Massilia sp. METH4: one gene and its partner. The protein of the gene in region 1 purifies or fractionates together with the protein of each later gene. This does not show direct contact. Links are inferred from orthologs where the notes say so. Each region holds a gene or a part of one and is shown on either strand. Other genes may lie near its edges. The genes, in order: V6Z91_RS11605 and V6Z91_RS01150.

Region 1 (7,257 bases):
GACGCTGACGATGCCGGTCAGGTGGATCGCTTGCTGCTGCATGCCTTCCGAGGCGGCGGCCGCCTGCTCCACCAGCGCAGCATTCTGCTGGGTCACCTTGTCCATCTGGGCGACCGCGCCATTGATCTGTCCGATGCCGGCAGTCTGCTCTTCGGTCGCCGCGGTGATCTCGCCGATGATGTCGGCAACACGCCGCACGCTGTCGACGATGTCGTTCATCGTGGAGCCAGCCTGGTCGACCAGCTTCGCGCCGGTGTCGACCCGCGATACCGAGTCGGTGATCAGCAGCTTGATTTCCTTGGCCGCCGCCGCCGAACGATGGGCAAGGCTGCGCACTTCGGTGGCCACGACGGCGAAGCCGCGGCCCTGTTCGCCCGCCCGGGCCGCCTCGACTGCGGCATTGAGCGCCAGGATATTGGTCTGGAAAGCAATGCTGTCGATGACGGCGATGATGTCGGCGACCTTCCTGGAGGAATCGTTGATCGATGCCATCGTCTCGACGACTTGCGACACCACGGCGCCACCGCGGCTGGCCACCTCGCTGGCAGACGTGGCCAGCGTGGCGGCCTGGCGGGCATTCGCGGCGTTCTGCGCAACGGTCGAGGTAAGCTCTTCCATCGAGGAGGCGGTTTCCTCGAGCGATCCGGCCTGTTCTTCGGTACGCTTCGAGAGGTCGGCATTGCCTGCTGCAATATCGGCCGATGCGCTGGCGATCGCATCGGAACCGCCGCGAATCTCGCCCACCATGCCGAGCAGTTGATCGTTCATGTGCTTCAACGCATTCTGCAAGTCCCCAATCTCGTCTTTCGAGCCGGCTTGCGGAGCCGAGGTCAGGTCGCCGGCAGCCACGCGCCGCGCCAACTCGACGGCAGCGGTAACAGGACGGGTAATGCTCCGGGTCAGCCACCATGCGCAGAGAATGCCGAGGGCGACGCACAGCGCGCCCAGCAACAGGACCATGCGGCTGCTGTCCGTCTTGATGTCCTGAATCTGGTGTCGGAGGGTATCGATCCGGTCGCGCTGGATCTTGACCAGCGCGGCCATGCTTTCCTGGTAGGCATCGGAAGCGGGAACATATACCCGTTCGTACACTGCCCTTGCCTCGTCCAGCTTTCCTTCATTCTTGAGGCGGATCGTCTCGTTGCGCCCGTTGACGTAGCCGCTGCGCACTTCCATCATCCTGGCAAAGGCCTGTTTTTCCTCGGGGGTGGTCAGCATCTGCTCGGCCTGCTTCATATAGACCGCGGCCTTCTCGTTGGTGTCCTTCGTGTGCTTCGCGAAGAATTCGTTGAGGGAGGTGTCGCTGCTCCGGATGATGGCGGACGTACGGATGACCGCGACGGCGATATTGCTGCTCCAGTCCGTGATCAGCCGTTCTTTCCTGACCGGCTCGTCGAGCATCTGCTCGGCGGCATCCGCGACGGCGTTCAGCTTGACGACGCCGATGATGGTGGAAAGGATCGTGAGGAAGAGGACAAGGGCAAAGCCGAGCGCAAGGCGACGCCCGATCCGCATGTTCGATAGAAGTTTCATTTCGTGCCGTTGGGAACTGTTCGTTTGTGCAGCGCAACATTATAGTGGCCCGACCGGGCCGGCGGTCAGGTGGTTAACACGTATTGTCGTGGCGGGGCGACAGCCAGCCTGCCTCTCCGAGGGGCGGTGAAGATTCTCGAAGGGATGTTGCGCTGTGGGCGAGCGCGAGAAATGCGGCACGAAAACAAAAACGCCACCCGAGGGTGGCGTTTTCTTTGTTCTTGGTGGCCCGGGGCGGAATCGAACCACCGACACAAGGATTTTCAGTCCTCTGCTCTACCAACTGAGCTACCAGGCCAAGAGGCCGCATTATAGCAGGTCAATGCAGGGTTGCAATAGACTTTGCGGGAAATCTTCAAGCCGCTCCCCCACCCTTGCGCCAGGATCAAGGATCAATTGCCGGGCTACTGGTTTTTCTCAACAAAGAAAGCCGGCATCATTGTGCCTATCGAACTGAAGGAGAACACCATGCAAGACAAGATCCCCGCCATCGGCCTCGGCACGTTCCGCCTGCAAGGGCAGGTGGTCATCGATTCCGTGCGCGCCGGGCTGGAGCTGGGCTATCGACACATCGACACCGCGCAGATCTACGGCAACGAAGCCGATGTGGGCACGGCCATTGCCCAGAGCGGCGTACCGCGCACGGAACTGTTCGTAACGACCAAGGTCTGGACGTCGAACCTGGAAGCGGGCAAGCTGATCCCCAGCCTTGAGGCGAGCCTGGACAAGCTGCGGCTGGAACGGGTGGACCTCGCGCTGGTCCACTGGCCGTCGCCGCAGGATGCGGTGCCGGTCGCCGAATACATGCAGGCGCTGCTGGAGGCGAAGCGCGCTGGCCTGGCACGCATGATCGGCATCTCGAACTTCACGATCCGCCACATGCGGCAGGCGATCGACGCGGTGGGCGCGGCCGAAATCGCCACCAACCAGGTCGAGATCCACCCGTTCCTGCAAAACCGCGCCGTCGTCGCATTCGCCCGCGAACACGGCATCCACCTTACCGCCTACATGCCGCTTGCCTACGGCAAGGTGATGACGGACCCGGTGATCGCCGGCATCGCCGAACGGCATGGCGCCAACCCGGCGCAAATCGCCCTGGCCTGGTCGCTGCAGCAGGGTTATGCCGTGATCCCGTCGTCGACGAAGCGGGCGAACCTCGGGTCGAACCTGGGCGCCGCGCGCATCACGCTGTCGGACGAGGACATGGCTGCCATCGCCACGCTCGAAGCGAACGACCGGATTGCCAACCCGGAGGGCATCGCGCCGGAGTGGGACTGAGTCCGGGCGAGCGGTTGCTTCGCGCGCCCTTGCCGCGTGAGAAAGTTATAATGGCAGCATGAACACGCCATCCTCCTCCAAGCACCACGCGCAGACCGCCATCTGCATCGTCGGCAACGGCGCGATCGCCAAGGCGGCCGCCCTCGCTTTCGCCCAGGCCGGGCAAGGTGTCACGCTGCTGGCCCCGCCGGCCGCGCCAAAGCCGGAAGGTCTCGAACCGAGCTGGGACGTGCGGGTCTATGCGCTGAACCATACGGCGCATGAGCTGCTGTCGAACCTGAAGGTCTGGGGCGCGATGGACCAGCAACGCATCGCCCCCGTCGACGCGATGGTCGTCAAGGGCGATGGCGAGCAGCCCGGCCACCTGAATTTCGATGCCTACGGCGCCCGTACCGACACGCTGGCGTGGATCGTCGAGGACAGCAACCTGAATGGCGCCCTCGATGCCGCGCTGCGCTTCGCGCAGAACGTGCACTTCGTGACGGGCCGCGCGGTGGGCCTCAAGTGCAACGAGGATGGCGCCACCATTCTGCTCGAGGACGGCAATGCAGTGAAGGCGTCGCTGGTCGTGGGCGCCGATGGCGCCCAGTCGTGGGTGCGCGGCCAGTGCGACATCGGCCTCGACTACAAGCCTTACGGCCAGAAGGGCATCGTCAGCAATTTCGAGACGGAGTTGCCGCACCATGGCGCGGCATTCCAGTGGTTCACGTGCGACCGCGGCATCGTGGCGCTGCTGCCGCTGCCGGGCAACCGCGTGTCGCTCGTGTGGTCGGCGCCGGACATGCTGGCCGACCAGCTGTGCAGCGAAGGCGCGCAGGCGCTGGCCGACCGGCTGGCCGAGTTCGCCGCTGACAAGTTGGGGAAACTGACGCCGCTGCTGCCGGAAGCAGTGAAGGCTTTCCCGTTGTCGCTGGTGCGCCCGCATTCGCTCGTGGCGCAGCGCGTGGCGCTGATCGGCGACGCGGCCCACGTGGTGCATCCACTGGCCGGACACGGCATGAACCTGGGCTTCGGCGACGTGCGCGACCTGGTGCGCGCTGTCACCGAGCGCGAGGAACACCGCTCGATCGGTGACGAACGGGTGCTCGCCCGCTACGCGCGCTCGCGCAAGGAAGAAGTGCTGCTGATGCAAGCCACCACCGACGGCTTGCAGCGTTTGTTCGGCGCCAATCTCGAACCGGTTCGCGCGGTGCGCAATTTCGGGCTAAACTTGCTGGATAAATTGCCATTCGTCAAGCGTTCGCTGATGTCGCACGCGCTGGGCCGGCACTGATCACCGCGGCGCGGCAACCGCCGCGCCTGTCCCACCGGAGAGTCTATGAAGTTCATGAAGACCGGCCTCGTGCTGGCATCGGCGTTGCTGATGTCGTGCGCGGGCGCCGACGACGACGACGGCGTCGAAGCCACCATCCGCAAGAACGTCGAGCCCAAGCTGGGCGACAACGTCAAGATCGATTCCATTCGCGCCACGCCGTACGGCGGGCTGTACGAAATCCGCATCGGCAATGAAATCCGCTACACGGACAAGACGGGCACCTACCTGTTCGCCGGCCATGTCTTCAACCTCAAGACCAGGGAAGACGTCACGCAGGCGCGCATCGACGACATCAGCCGCATCAAGTTCTCCGAGCTGCCGCTGGAACTGGCGCTGAAGACGGTGAAGGGCAACGGCAAGCGCGTGATCGCGATCTTCGAGGACCCGAACTGCGGCTACTGCAAGAAGTTCCGCCGCGATACGCTGGCCAAGGTGGACAACGTGACCGTCTACACCTTCATGTACAACATCCTGTCGCCCGATTCCACGGTCAAGTCGCGCAATGTCTGGTGCGCGGCCGACCGCAACCGCGCGTGGGACGACTGGATGCTGGCCGGGAAGGTGCCGGCGGCCGCGCCGGCCGGTTGCACGGCGCCGAACGATCAGGTGCTGGCGCTGGGGAACAAGCTGGGCCTGCAAGGCACGCCGGCCATCTTCTTCGCCGACGGCAGCCGCATTCCGGGCGCGATCGATGCCGCGGCATTGGAAGAGAAATTCGCCGCGATCAAGTGAAGTAATATTGCAGCACCCGCATTGACGCGGCGCGCCTCGAGGCGCGCCGTTTTCGTTTCGTAGTTCGTTTTACATTACAAGCCGCCAAACTAGGAGCAAAACCATGGTCACCCTGAACATCAACGGGCGCGACACGCAGGTCGACGCCGATCCGTCGACGCCGATCCTGTGGGCGTTGCGCGACAACCTGAACATGACAGGCACGAAATTCGGCTGTGGCGCCGCGCTGTGCGGCGCCTGCACCGTGCACCTGGGCGGGCAGGCGATCCGCTCGTGCGTGACGCCGATCTCGGCGGCCGTGGGCCAGAAAATCACCACCATCGAGGCAATGGAGCACGACAAGGTGGGCAAGGCCGTGCAGGATGCCTGGGTGAAGCACGATGTGCCGCAGTGCGGCTACTGCCAGAGCGGGCAGGTGATGAGCGCGACCGCGCTGCTGAAGACGAACAGGAAGCCGAGCGACGCCGACATCGATGGCGCAATGGCCGGCAATATCTGCCGCTGCGGCACCTATCAACGCATTCGCCTCGCCATCAAGGATGCGGCGAAGACGCTGGCCTGAAGGAGAAAACCATGCGCAAAGAATGGCTCGATGGTGGTGACATGGCGGCAGCGGCCGCCGAAGACACAGGTATCTCCCGCCGCGGCTTCATGAAGGCGGCCGGCGCCGGCCTGGTGCTGAGTTTCACGATCACGGGCGGCGGGCGCATGGCGCGCGCCGCCGAACCGAAACCTTCGCAGCAGCCCAACGCTTTCCTGCGCATCGCGCCCGACAACACGGTCACCGTGCAGGTGAACCGCCTGGAATTCGGCCAGGGCGTGCACACGGCGCTGCCGATGCTGATCGCCGAAGAACTCGATGCCGACTGGTCGCAGATCCGCGGCGCGCTGGCGCCGGCCGGCGAGGCCTACAAGGACCCGGCGTTCGGCATCCAGATCACGGGCGGTTCCGGTTCGGTGGCCCACTCCTGGGTGCAGTACCGCGAGATCGGCGCCAAGGCGCGCGCCATGCTGGTCGCCGCCGCGGCCGAGCAGTGGCAGGTGCCGGCGAACAAGGTGAAGGCGTCGAAGGGCGTCTTGACCGCGCCGGGCGGCAAGAAGGCGACGTATGGCCAGATGGCCGAGGCGGCGATGAAGCAGCCGGTACCCGAGCACGTGGTGTTGAAGAATGCCGACAAATTCCGCTACATCGGCAAGCCGATGCCGCGCCTGGATGCCCGCGCCAAGTCGAACGGCAGCCAGCAGTTCGGCATGGACTTCAAGCCGGCCGGCACGAAGGTGGCCGTGGTGGCGCGCCCGCCCGTGTTCGGCGCGAAGGTGAAGCACTTCGAAGCCGCCAATGCGAAGAAGATCAAGGGCGTGGTTGCCGTGCTGCCGGTGGACGTGGACCGCGGCGGTACCGGCGTGGCCGTGATCGCCGACGGCTACTGGCAGGCCAAGCAGGGCCGCGATGCGCTGGCGATCGACTGGGATACCGGCGGCGTGGAAAAGGTCGGCACGGAAGAGCAGTTCAGCGCCTTCCGCGCGCTGGCGGCAAAGCCGGGCACGGTGGCGAAGCAGGGCGACACCTCGAAGCTGGCCACGGCGCCGAAGAAGATCTCGGCCGTATACGAATTCCCCTACCTGGCGCATGCCCCGATGGAACCGCTGAACTGCGTGGTCGACCTGAAGAGCAACGGCTGCACGATCTGGGCCGGCAGCCAGTTCCAGACGATGGACCAGGCCGCGGCCGCGAAGGCGGCGGGGCTCAAGCCGGAGCAGGTCACGCTGCACACGATGATGGCCGGCGGCGGCTTCGGCCGCCGCGCCACGCCGAAGTCGGACTACATCGTCGAGGCGGTCAATGTGGCCAAGGCGTATGCGAAGGCCGGCAAATCCGGCCCGGTGAAGGTGATCTGGAGTCGCGAAGACGATATCAAGGGCGGCTACTACCGGCCGTCACACGTGCACCGCGCGGAACTGGGCCTCGATGCCAACGGCAATATCGTGGGCTGGGATCACGTGATCGTGGGCCAGTCGATCGTTACCGGCTCGCCGTTCGAGGCGATGATGGTCAAGAATGGCGTCGATGCCACGATGGTCGAGGGCATGGGCGAACCGTACAAGGTGCCGATGAATCTTTCCGTGCACAATGCGCAGGCCAATGTGCCGGTGCTGTGGTGGCGCTCGGTCGGGTCCACGCACACGGCGTTCGTGATGGAGACGCTGATCGACGAGGCGGCGACGGCGGCCGGCGTCGATCCGGTGGCTTACCGCAAGAAGCTGATCCCGGCGAAGCACAAGCGCCATCACCTGGCGCTGGATCTCGCCGTCGGCAAGTCCGGCTATAACACGGTCAAGCTGCCGGAAGGGCAGGCCTACGGCGTGGCCGTGCATGAGTCGTTCGGCACCGTGGTGGC
Region 2 (7,172 bases), 2.4 Mb from region 1 along the record:
CCGGCAACACCAGCCAGGTCACCGTGCAGAACAACAAGGGCGAGCCGGATGCCTCGCCGACGGCAGAGAAGATCCTGACCTTGTTGCAGGACGAGCTGAAGTAATCGTAGTCGCAACGAAAAACCGGCCTCCAGGCCGGTTTTTTTTCGTGCAAACCGACCCGGGTGCGCCACCTGGGGCCGGACCCCGGCTTCTCGCCGCGGGATCGGGCATGCATCGCGTGCCTGCCGGGCCGGGCGCCGACTGAACGGCATCAGGCCGCGACGCCCCTTTTGTGTCATCCTGCCCCGTCTTTGCCCAGCCACTCCTGGTAGAACGCGACGAAGGCACGCACCTTGCGCGACACATGCCGGCCCGGCGGAAAGACGGCGAAGGTGCCGCCGGACGGCAGCGTCCACTCGGGCAGCAGGCGCACCAGCGCACCGCTGGCGAGATCGCGCCGCACGCTGTATTCGTCGAGGATCGACACGCCCGCGCCGTCCAGCACCAGCGCGCGCAGCGCGCCAGTGGAATCGGTGCGGATGCGGGCCCGCATCTGCACGGTGCGGCTGGCCCCGCCGGCTTCCGTGAAGGTCCATTTCAGCGGCGCGGGCAGGCGTGTCAGCGCGATCCAGTCCAGTTCGGCCAGTTCATCGGGCGCGCGCGGCAAGCCTGCCCGCGCCACATAGCCGGGCGATGCCACGGCGTACTGGCCGAAGTCGCCCAGCTTGACGGCACGCTGCGATGAGTCGCGCAGCCAGCCCATCCGGATGGCGATGTCGATGCCTTCTCCCACCAGGTCGGCGATGCGGTCGCCCGTCTGCAATTCGATCGCCAGGGCCGGGTGCAGCGCGGCAAAGCGCGCCAGCGCGGGTGCCACGAAATGCGCGCCGAAATCCGTGGGAGCGGTGATGCGCAGGCTGCCGGAGAGGACCGTCGAGGTCGCATGAACATCCTCGACCGCCGCATGCAACTGCCGCAGCAGGGGCGCGCAATCATCGTGCAGCGCCCGGCCCGCTTCGGTGAGTACCACCCTGCGCGTGGTGCGCACGAACAGGGCGGTGCCCAACCGGGCTTCCAGCCGGGCCACCTCCAGGCTCACCTTGGCGGGTGCCACACCGAGCCGCTGGGCGGCCTTCGAGAAGCCGCCGGCATCGGCCACGGCGGTGAAGACGACGAGGTCGTTGAGGTCGATATGTCCGGGCAGCGCCATTGCATTATTAAGAAATCCTGATGAATGAATTATGGACGCGACCATTTATCGGAGCAATGGCAGAGCGCATCATGACGGCACCACAACGTTCTTAAAGGAATCAAATGAAGATCGCATTGATTGGCGCCACCGGTTACGTCGGCGCAAAACTGCTGGCCGAGGCCGCCAGCCGCGGCCACGATGTGAAGGCTTTGGTCTCGCGACCGGAGAAGGTGCCGGCGCAACCCGGCGTGCAAGCGGCGCGCGTGGACGTGCAGGATCGCGATGGGCTGGCGGCGCAGCTGGCCGGCGTCGACGCCGTGATCAGCGCCTTCAGCGGCCATGCCCAGCAGGATGTGCGCGCGTACTACGTGCGGGGCATGCAATCCATCGTCGCGGCCACGAAGGCGGCCGGCGTGCCGCGCCTGCTGGTGGTCGGCGGCGCCGGCAGCCTGGAGGTGGCGCCAGGCGTGCAACTCGTGGATACGCCGGAGTTCCCCGCCCAGTGGAAAGGCACTGCCGAAGGGGCGCGCGACGCGCTGGCCTTGCTGCGCGCGGAGCGTGAACTGGATTGGACCATGCTGAGCCCGGCGGCACATCTCGAGCCGGGCACGCGTACCGGCATCTTCCGCCTCGGGACGGACAGCCTGCTGGCGGACGCTTCAGGGAACAGCCGCATCTCGCTGGAAGACTACGCGGTGGCGATGATCGATGAGCTGGAACGGCCTGCGCACTCGCGGACGCGGTTCACGGTCGCCTACTGATCGCGGCAAAACCGGTGGCTTGGCCGGGGTGCTGCAGGGCATGCTCTGCGCTGGCCAAGCGGTAACGACATGCAGGTCATCACCGGTGACAGGCTCCGATTCTCGGGAAACATTTCTTGGGAGTCGGAGCCTGTCACCGGTTTTCGGTACCCCAGAGGCGAGGGGCTGGGTCGGGCCCGGCGGGTCGCACCCTGGTTTCTGCACTTGGCGCCAGACTGCCGGATCGGCATACGTGGCCCACAAAAAACAAAACCGCCCACGAGGGGCGGTTGTGCGGGACGCCGTCCGGAGACGGCGGTCTCGATATTACTTGGCAGCAGCAGCAGCCGAAGCAGCTTCGGAAGCGGCGGAAGCAGCAGCGGAAGCGGCAGCAGCAGCGTCAGCAGCGGCGCCAGCGGCAGCGTCAGCAGCCGGAGCAGCAGCAGCGTCAGCAGCCGGAGCGGCAGCAGCGTCAGCGGCCGGAGCGGCAGCCGGAGCAGCAGCGTCAGCTGCCGGTGCGGTTGCTTCAGCAGCCGGAGCGGCAGGAGCTTCTTCTTTCTTCGAGCAAGCAGCCAGGGCAACAGCCAGCAGGGAGGCGATCAGCAGGGATTTTTTCATTTGTTTTCCTTAATTAATACACTAATTGATGACAGTGTTGCGATGAATAATTACCGGTAATTATCGCTCACTAGGGCGTTTCGTGGTCATTCGGACCATATGGTGCCCCAGACAACGGAAACTTCCTAACAGAATATTATAGCGATTTTAAATGAGTCGCAATAGCAACACCGGACACTTTCGCAACTTTTTCATACACACAATATTGCTACTTGGCCAAGTATCTTGATGCGAAATCATCTCAACCGTCGCAACCCGTGAAAAGCCTGCGACGGCAACGTAGAAACGCGGCGCGCGCAGGGCGTTTCGGGCACGAGCTCCCGGCTTACAAACCCGTGATGCCGGCCTGCAGGCCAGGCCTCGTTTCGGCCCAGATGGCTCCATAACGCTCGAGCTCGTTTTGGGTTGACATTGGGGCATGAAAAATTGCTTCGCCCCGGAAGTGATCGCTGTGGAAGCGGCGCACGAGATGGCGCTCGTCGCCGATGCAGAAGGAATCGGTCAGGTGGGCGATGGAGCGATTGGTCAGCCGGCACTCGACCAGATGGCTGTAGTCCTGAAGGACGCGCAGGAAGCGGGGCGCGTCGCGCTCGAGGCGGGCATTGCTGTGTGCGACCAGCCGCAGCCGCCCGCCGTGGCGCAGGAAGGCACGCAGCAATGCGTCGTTCCGGGCGCTGCCGAGCTCCCACCAGCCGAAGTCCGGATCGAACATCGCCAGCGCCAGGCGCGAGCGGGACAGGCAATCGTCCAGCGCGGCCTGGAAGCCCGCGCGGCTGTCGAAGGTTTGCCTGTCCATCGTTATCCCCTATTTATTCAGTTCGAGCCAGCCGTCCGTGTACCAGGCGTACAGCGCTTCCATCACGTCTTCCGACGCGGTGGCGACTTCCCCGCCCTCGAGCGCGCGGTTGTTGGCCAGCGCTTCCAGGGCCGCCTTGTCGGCGCGGCCGATGGCGAACGACTCGCCGTTGATGAACACGTGCTTGCCGCGGTACAGCATCTGCGTCTTGCGCGACAGCTTCACGCCTTTCTTCGCGGCGCTCTGGGCAAACCGGCCGGCGGGCAGCGGTTTTTCCGGACCGGTGAAGAACACATTGTGCTTCGGCTCGGACAGGTACTCGCCCAGGAAGATGGCGAAGTCGTCTTCCGTGAACTGCATCTTGTTCAGTTCATCGGCCAGCCGGCCCAGCATGTCCTTCGGGATCTCGGCCGGCTTGCCCGACGGTTCCAGGTCCGGGTCGGCATAGCGGCCGGGCAGGTCGATCGAGTCGGCCATGAACTGCAGGAAGGCTTCGCCCAGTTCCTGGTACGAAGGCGAGCGGAAGCCGATCGAATACGTCTGGCAATCGCCGATCGCCACGCCGTCGTGCGCGTAGTGCGGCGGCAGGTACAGCATGTCGCCCGGTTCCAGCACGAATTCCTCGGTGGGCTTGAACTTGCTGAGGATCTTCAGCGGCAGGCCTTCCACCAGCGACAGGTCCTTCTGCGGGCCGATGCGCCAGCGGCGCTGCCCCTCGGCCTGCAGCAGGAACACATCGTAGGAATCGAAGTGCGGGCCCACGCCGCCGCCGTCGGTGGCGAAGCTGACCATCAGGTCGTCGAGCCGCGCGTCGGGCACGAAGCGGAACTGGCGCAGCAGCGCATCGGCCCCGTCGTCCTGCAGGTTCGCGCCCTGCACCAGCATGGTCCATTCGCGCTGGGTGCGCGGCGGCAGCTCGTGCAGCGGACCGTGCTGCATGTTCCATTCGCCGTCCGTGAGCGTGACGAGGCGCGATTCCACGTAATCCTTGGTGGCCAGCTCGGCCAGCTGGTCGAACGGCAGCAGGGGCTTGAAGCCGGGGATCGCCTGGCGGATCAGCAGGGGTTTCTTGTGCCAGTAATCGCGCATGAACTGCGCGGGCGTAATGTCGCCGAGAAGGCGGAGCGGAGCGGATTTTTTCATGGCCGGATTATAGGCCATCCGGCAGCGCCGCCCGCGCCGGACTGCGGGCGGCGCGGGCGTTCACGTGCGGGCCGAACGGCCGCGGCGCGCGGCCATGGCGACCAGCGCCAGCCCGCCTGCCAGCATGCCGTACGTGGCCGGCTCGGGCACGGCCGACACGTGCACCGACATCGGACCGCCCGTCAGGTAGACATTGAAGCTCTGGTTGAAGCCGTGGATGCTCATCCGGAATGGCCGCGAGCCGTCCGTCGCATAGGATTGCCAGTCCGATGCCGTCGGCAGGGTATTCGGGACGTGCGTGCCCGGTGGCGCCACAAAGCCGAAGTCCACCACGAAGTATGGTTCGTCGGTGGCCGTGATGAAGCCGCCGCCGGACAGGGTCAGTCCATCGCCGGCGGCGTCGCGCGACATGGCGAGCGAAGAGTTGTCGAGGGTTACCTGCGTGCCGCTGAAGAAGAAGGTGAGCGAGTGCGAGATGACCGGCGCCGCGTAGCCGCTACTGGTCGGTTGCACGGGCGCGGCGTCGTCGTAGGTAAAGCTGCCGTAGACCGGATCGCCGAGATACGTCTGGAATCCCGGCAGGTAGGTGTTGTCCACTTCCTCGTAATAGTAGGGGTTGAGGTACTCCTCGGCGATCCAGTTGACATTGACCGAATACTCGACGGTCACGATGGCCGCCTGGGCGGTGCCGGCAACGAGCAACGATGCTGCAAACGCTAGCGCTGATTTCTTCATGATACTCCCCGGGTTGATACGGCATGGATGACATTATGAAAAGACAGTTTGCTAACCGATTGTCGGTTATCCAGCCCGGTTTGTCCATGTGGCCGGTCCGGCCGGCATCGTTGTCGCCACCATTGGCGGCAGCATGGCGATGGCGGCTGCGGGCTGGGGGTATAATCGGCGCCATCAGACCAGAAAGGAAGTCACATGAAGATCGCGAAGAACACCGTCGTCACCGTGCAATATAAATTGTCCGACGCTCAGAACAACCTGATCGAGGACGGCCGCCAGCCGATGGTGTACCTGCACGGCGGGTATGAAAACACCCTGCCGAAGATCGAGGAAGAGCTGGACGGCAAGGAAGTCGGCTATGAAAACACCATCCAGATCGAACCCGATGATGCCTTCGGCGACTACGACCCGAACCTGGTGAAGGTGGAGCCGCGCTCGCGCCTGCCGGAGCCGCTGGAAGTGGGCATGCAGTTCGAAGGCATGCCCGATGGCGAAAGCGACGAGGAAGCGATGATCTTCACCGTGACCGACATCGCCGAAGACAAGGTCGTGCTGGACGGTAACCACCCGCTGGCCGGCATGGCGCTGCGCTTCGAACTGAAGGTGCTGGACGTGCGCGAAGCCACCGAGGAAGAGATCGCCCACGAACACGTGCACGGCGCCCACGGCCATCACCACGGCGACGAGGACGACGAAGGCGAGGCGGGCGACCAGTTCCGCACCCACCCGATCCACTGATCGGGCCCTGCACAGGGCAGCGCGCGCTGCCCTGCCATGGACCTCGTTATTTGACGGGCAGCTTCGGCTGCCCGTTGTCTTTCCTGGCGCCGTTCCCTGGCTTGGCATGCCCGTTTTCATGGTCGGCAGGCTCCTGGCGCAGCGTGAACAATTGTTCGCTCCCCGGCGCCACGTGCAGCACATTCCACTCGCCCAGCAGCGTCACATGGCCCACGTTGCCGCGCCAGGTGAGCGTGCCCGGCGCCGGGTCCCCCTTGACCGGCGGTTCGCGGTTCGCATCGACGAGCAGCACCTTGCCGTCGTATTTCTCTGCCAGCGTGCGTGCCAGCCGCCGCGTCTCGGCGAAGCCATCGTGCTTGGTCGAGAAGCCGGCCAGCAGTGAAAAGCCCGGCTCGGCATGGATGCGCACGTCGCCGTCCGAGAACAGCACCAGGCCTTCCAGCTTGCGCCGCTTGGCCATGCTGAACAGCCGCTGCAGCCACGCGCGGTTGGCCACCAGCCGGTCTTCGTATTCGCTGTTGCGGCCCGCCTCGAGCAGGTAGTGGTTGTTGGCGGCGGGGAGGTTGATCGTGGCGAACAGCACGCCGCCGCGCTCCCAGTAGGCGTTCTCCGCATAGCTGCGGAATTTCGTGATCGTCGATTGCCGGTTCAGGTCGAGCATGCGCGCACCCAGCGCTTCCTGGCCGTCGTAGAAGATTTCGCGGATACGGTTCAGCCGCTCGATGGCGTTCGAGCGTCCCGCGGAATTGCGGCAGCCGGTCCAGTCGGCGCCCGTCAGCACCAGTACCAGCGGCTGGTCGGACTTGTTCAGCAGGGCCTTGCGCTGCAGGTACAGCTTGTCGCTGCACGGTTCGTCGGCCGACTTGATGCCGGCGGCGATCACGAAGGCCGGCTTTTCCATGTCGGCACGCGCGATCGTGCGTTTCAGGTCGGCGTCGCCCAGCTCGTCGGGGAAGGTATGCCCGATGATGGCGACGTCGAACGACTGTTCGGCCGCCGCCGGCGCCGCCGCGGCATGCAGGGCGGCACCCAGCAGCAGGGAGGCGAGGCCGGCGCGCCGCTTCATGCCGGCACGAGGCGCTTCAGCTGGTACAGCCGGTCCAGCGCTTCGCGCGGCGACAGGGCATCGGGGTCCAGCTCGTCCAGCGCCGCGAGCAGTCCCGCCAGTTTCGGATCTTCGGCCGGAGCCGGAGCGGCAGCCGGCTCGTCGTCAGGATCGGTGGACAGC

What was found.
Region 2: the proteins of V6Z91_RS11605 (region 1) and V6Z91_RS01150 purify together in Escherichia coli (affinity purification with mass spectrometry, with the first as the bait; 2 studies listed by BioGRID). This does not show direct contact. The link is inferred for Massilia sp. METH4 from one-to-one orthologs.

Annotation. Positions count from the first base shown.
Region 1 is NZ_CP146614.1:2,624,972-2,632,228, forward strand. Bases 3,005-5,993 are described here. They hold V6Z91_RS11605 (DsbC family protein), read left to right. Parts: upstream 3,005-4,129; coding sequence 4,130-4,858; downstream 4,859-5,993. Other genes in these bases: V6Z91_RS11600 (FAD-dependent monooxygenase), read left to right, coding at 3,005-4,084; V6Z91_RS11610 ((2Fe-2S)-binding protein), read left to right, coding at 4,962-5,420; V6Z91_RS11615 (xanthine dehydrogenase family protein molybdopterin-binding subunit), read left to right, coding at 5,432-5,993. Outside these bases: V6Z91_RS11585 (methyl-accepting chemotaxis protein), read right to left, coding at 1-1,533; 2,5-didehydrogluconate reductase DkgB, read left to right, coding at 2,002-2,811; more of V6Z91_RS11600, read left to right, coding at 2,870-3,004; more of V6Z91_RS11615, read left to right, coding at 5,994-7,257. UniProt on the Escherichia coli protein: Acts as a disulfide isomerase, interacting with incorrectly folded proteins to correct non-native disulfide bonds.
Region 2 is NZ_CP146614.1:239,788-246,959, reverse strand. What follows is about bases 4,269-7,172. They hold V6Z91_RS01150 (peptidylprolyl isomerase), read left to right. Parts: upstream 4,269-5,401; coding sequence 5,402-5,944; downstream 5,945-7,172. Other genes in these bases: mutS (DNA mismatch repair protein MutS), read right to left, coding at 7,007-7,172; V6Z91_RS01145 (hypothetical protein), read right to left, coding at 5,991-7,010; V6Z91_RS01155 (PEP-CTERM sorting domain-containing protein), read right to left, coding at 4,532-5,206; V6Z91_RS01160 (cupin domain-containing protein), read right to left, coding at 4,269-4,471. In the rest of the region: outer membrane protein assembly factor BamC, read left to right, coding at 1-104; V6Z91_RS01180 (LysR family transcriptional regulator), read right to left, coding at 278-1,192; V6Z91_RS01175 (NAD(P)-dependent oxidoreductase), read left to right, coding at 1,297-1,935; V6Z91_RS01170 (hypothetical protein), read right to left, coding at 2,242-2,532; V6Z91_RS01165 (hypothetical protein), read right to left, coding at 2,858-3,328; more of V6Z91_RS01160, read right to left, coding at 3,338-4,268. UniProt on the Escherichia coli protein: Folding helper with both chaperone and peptidyl-prolyl cis-trans isomerase (PPIase) activities. Chaperone activity prevents aggregation of unfolded or partially folded proteins and promotes their correct folding.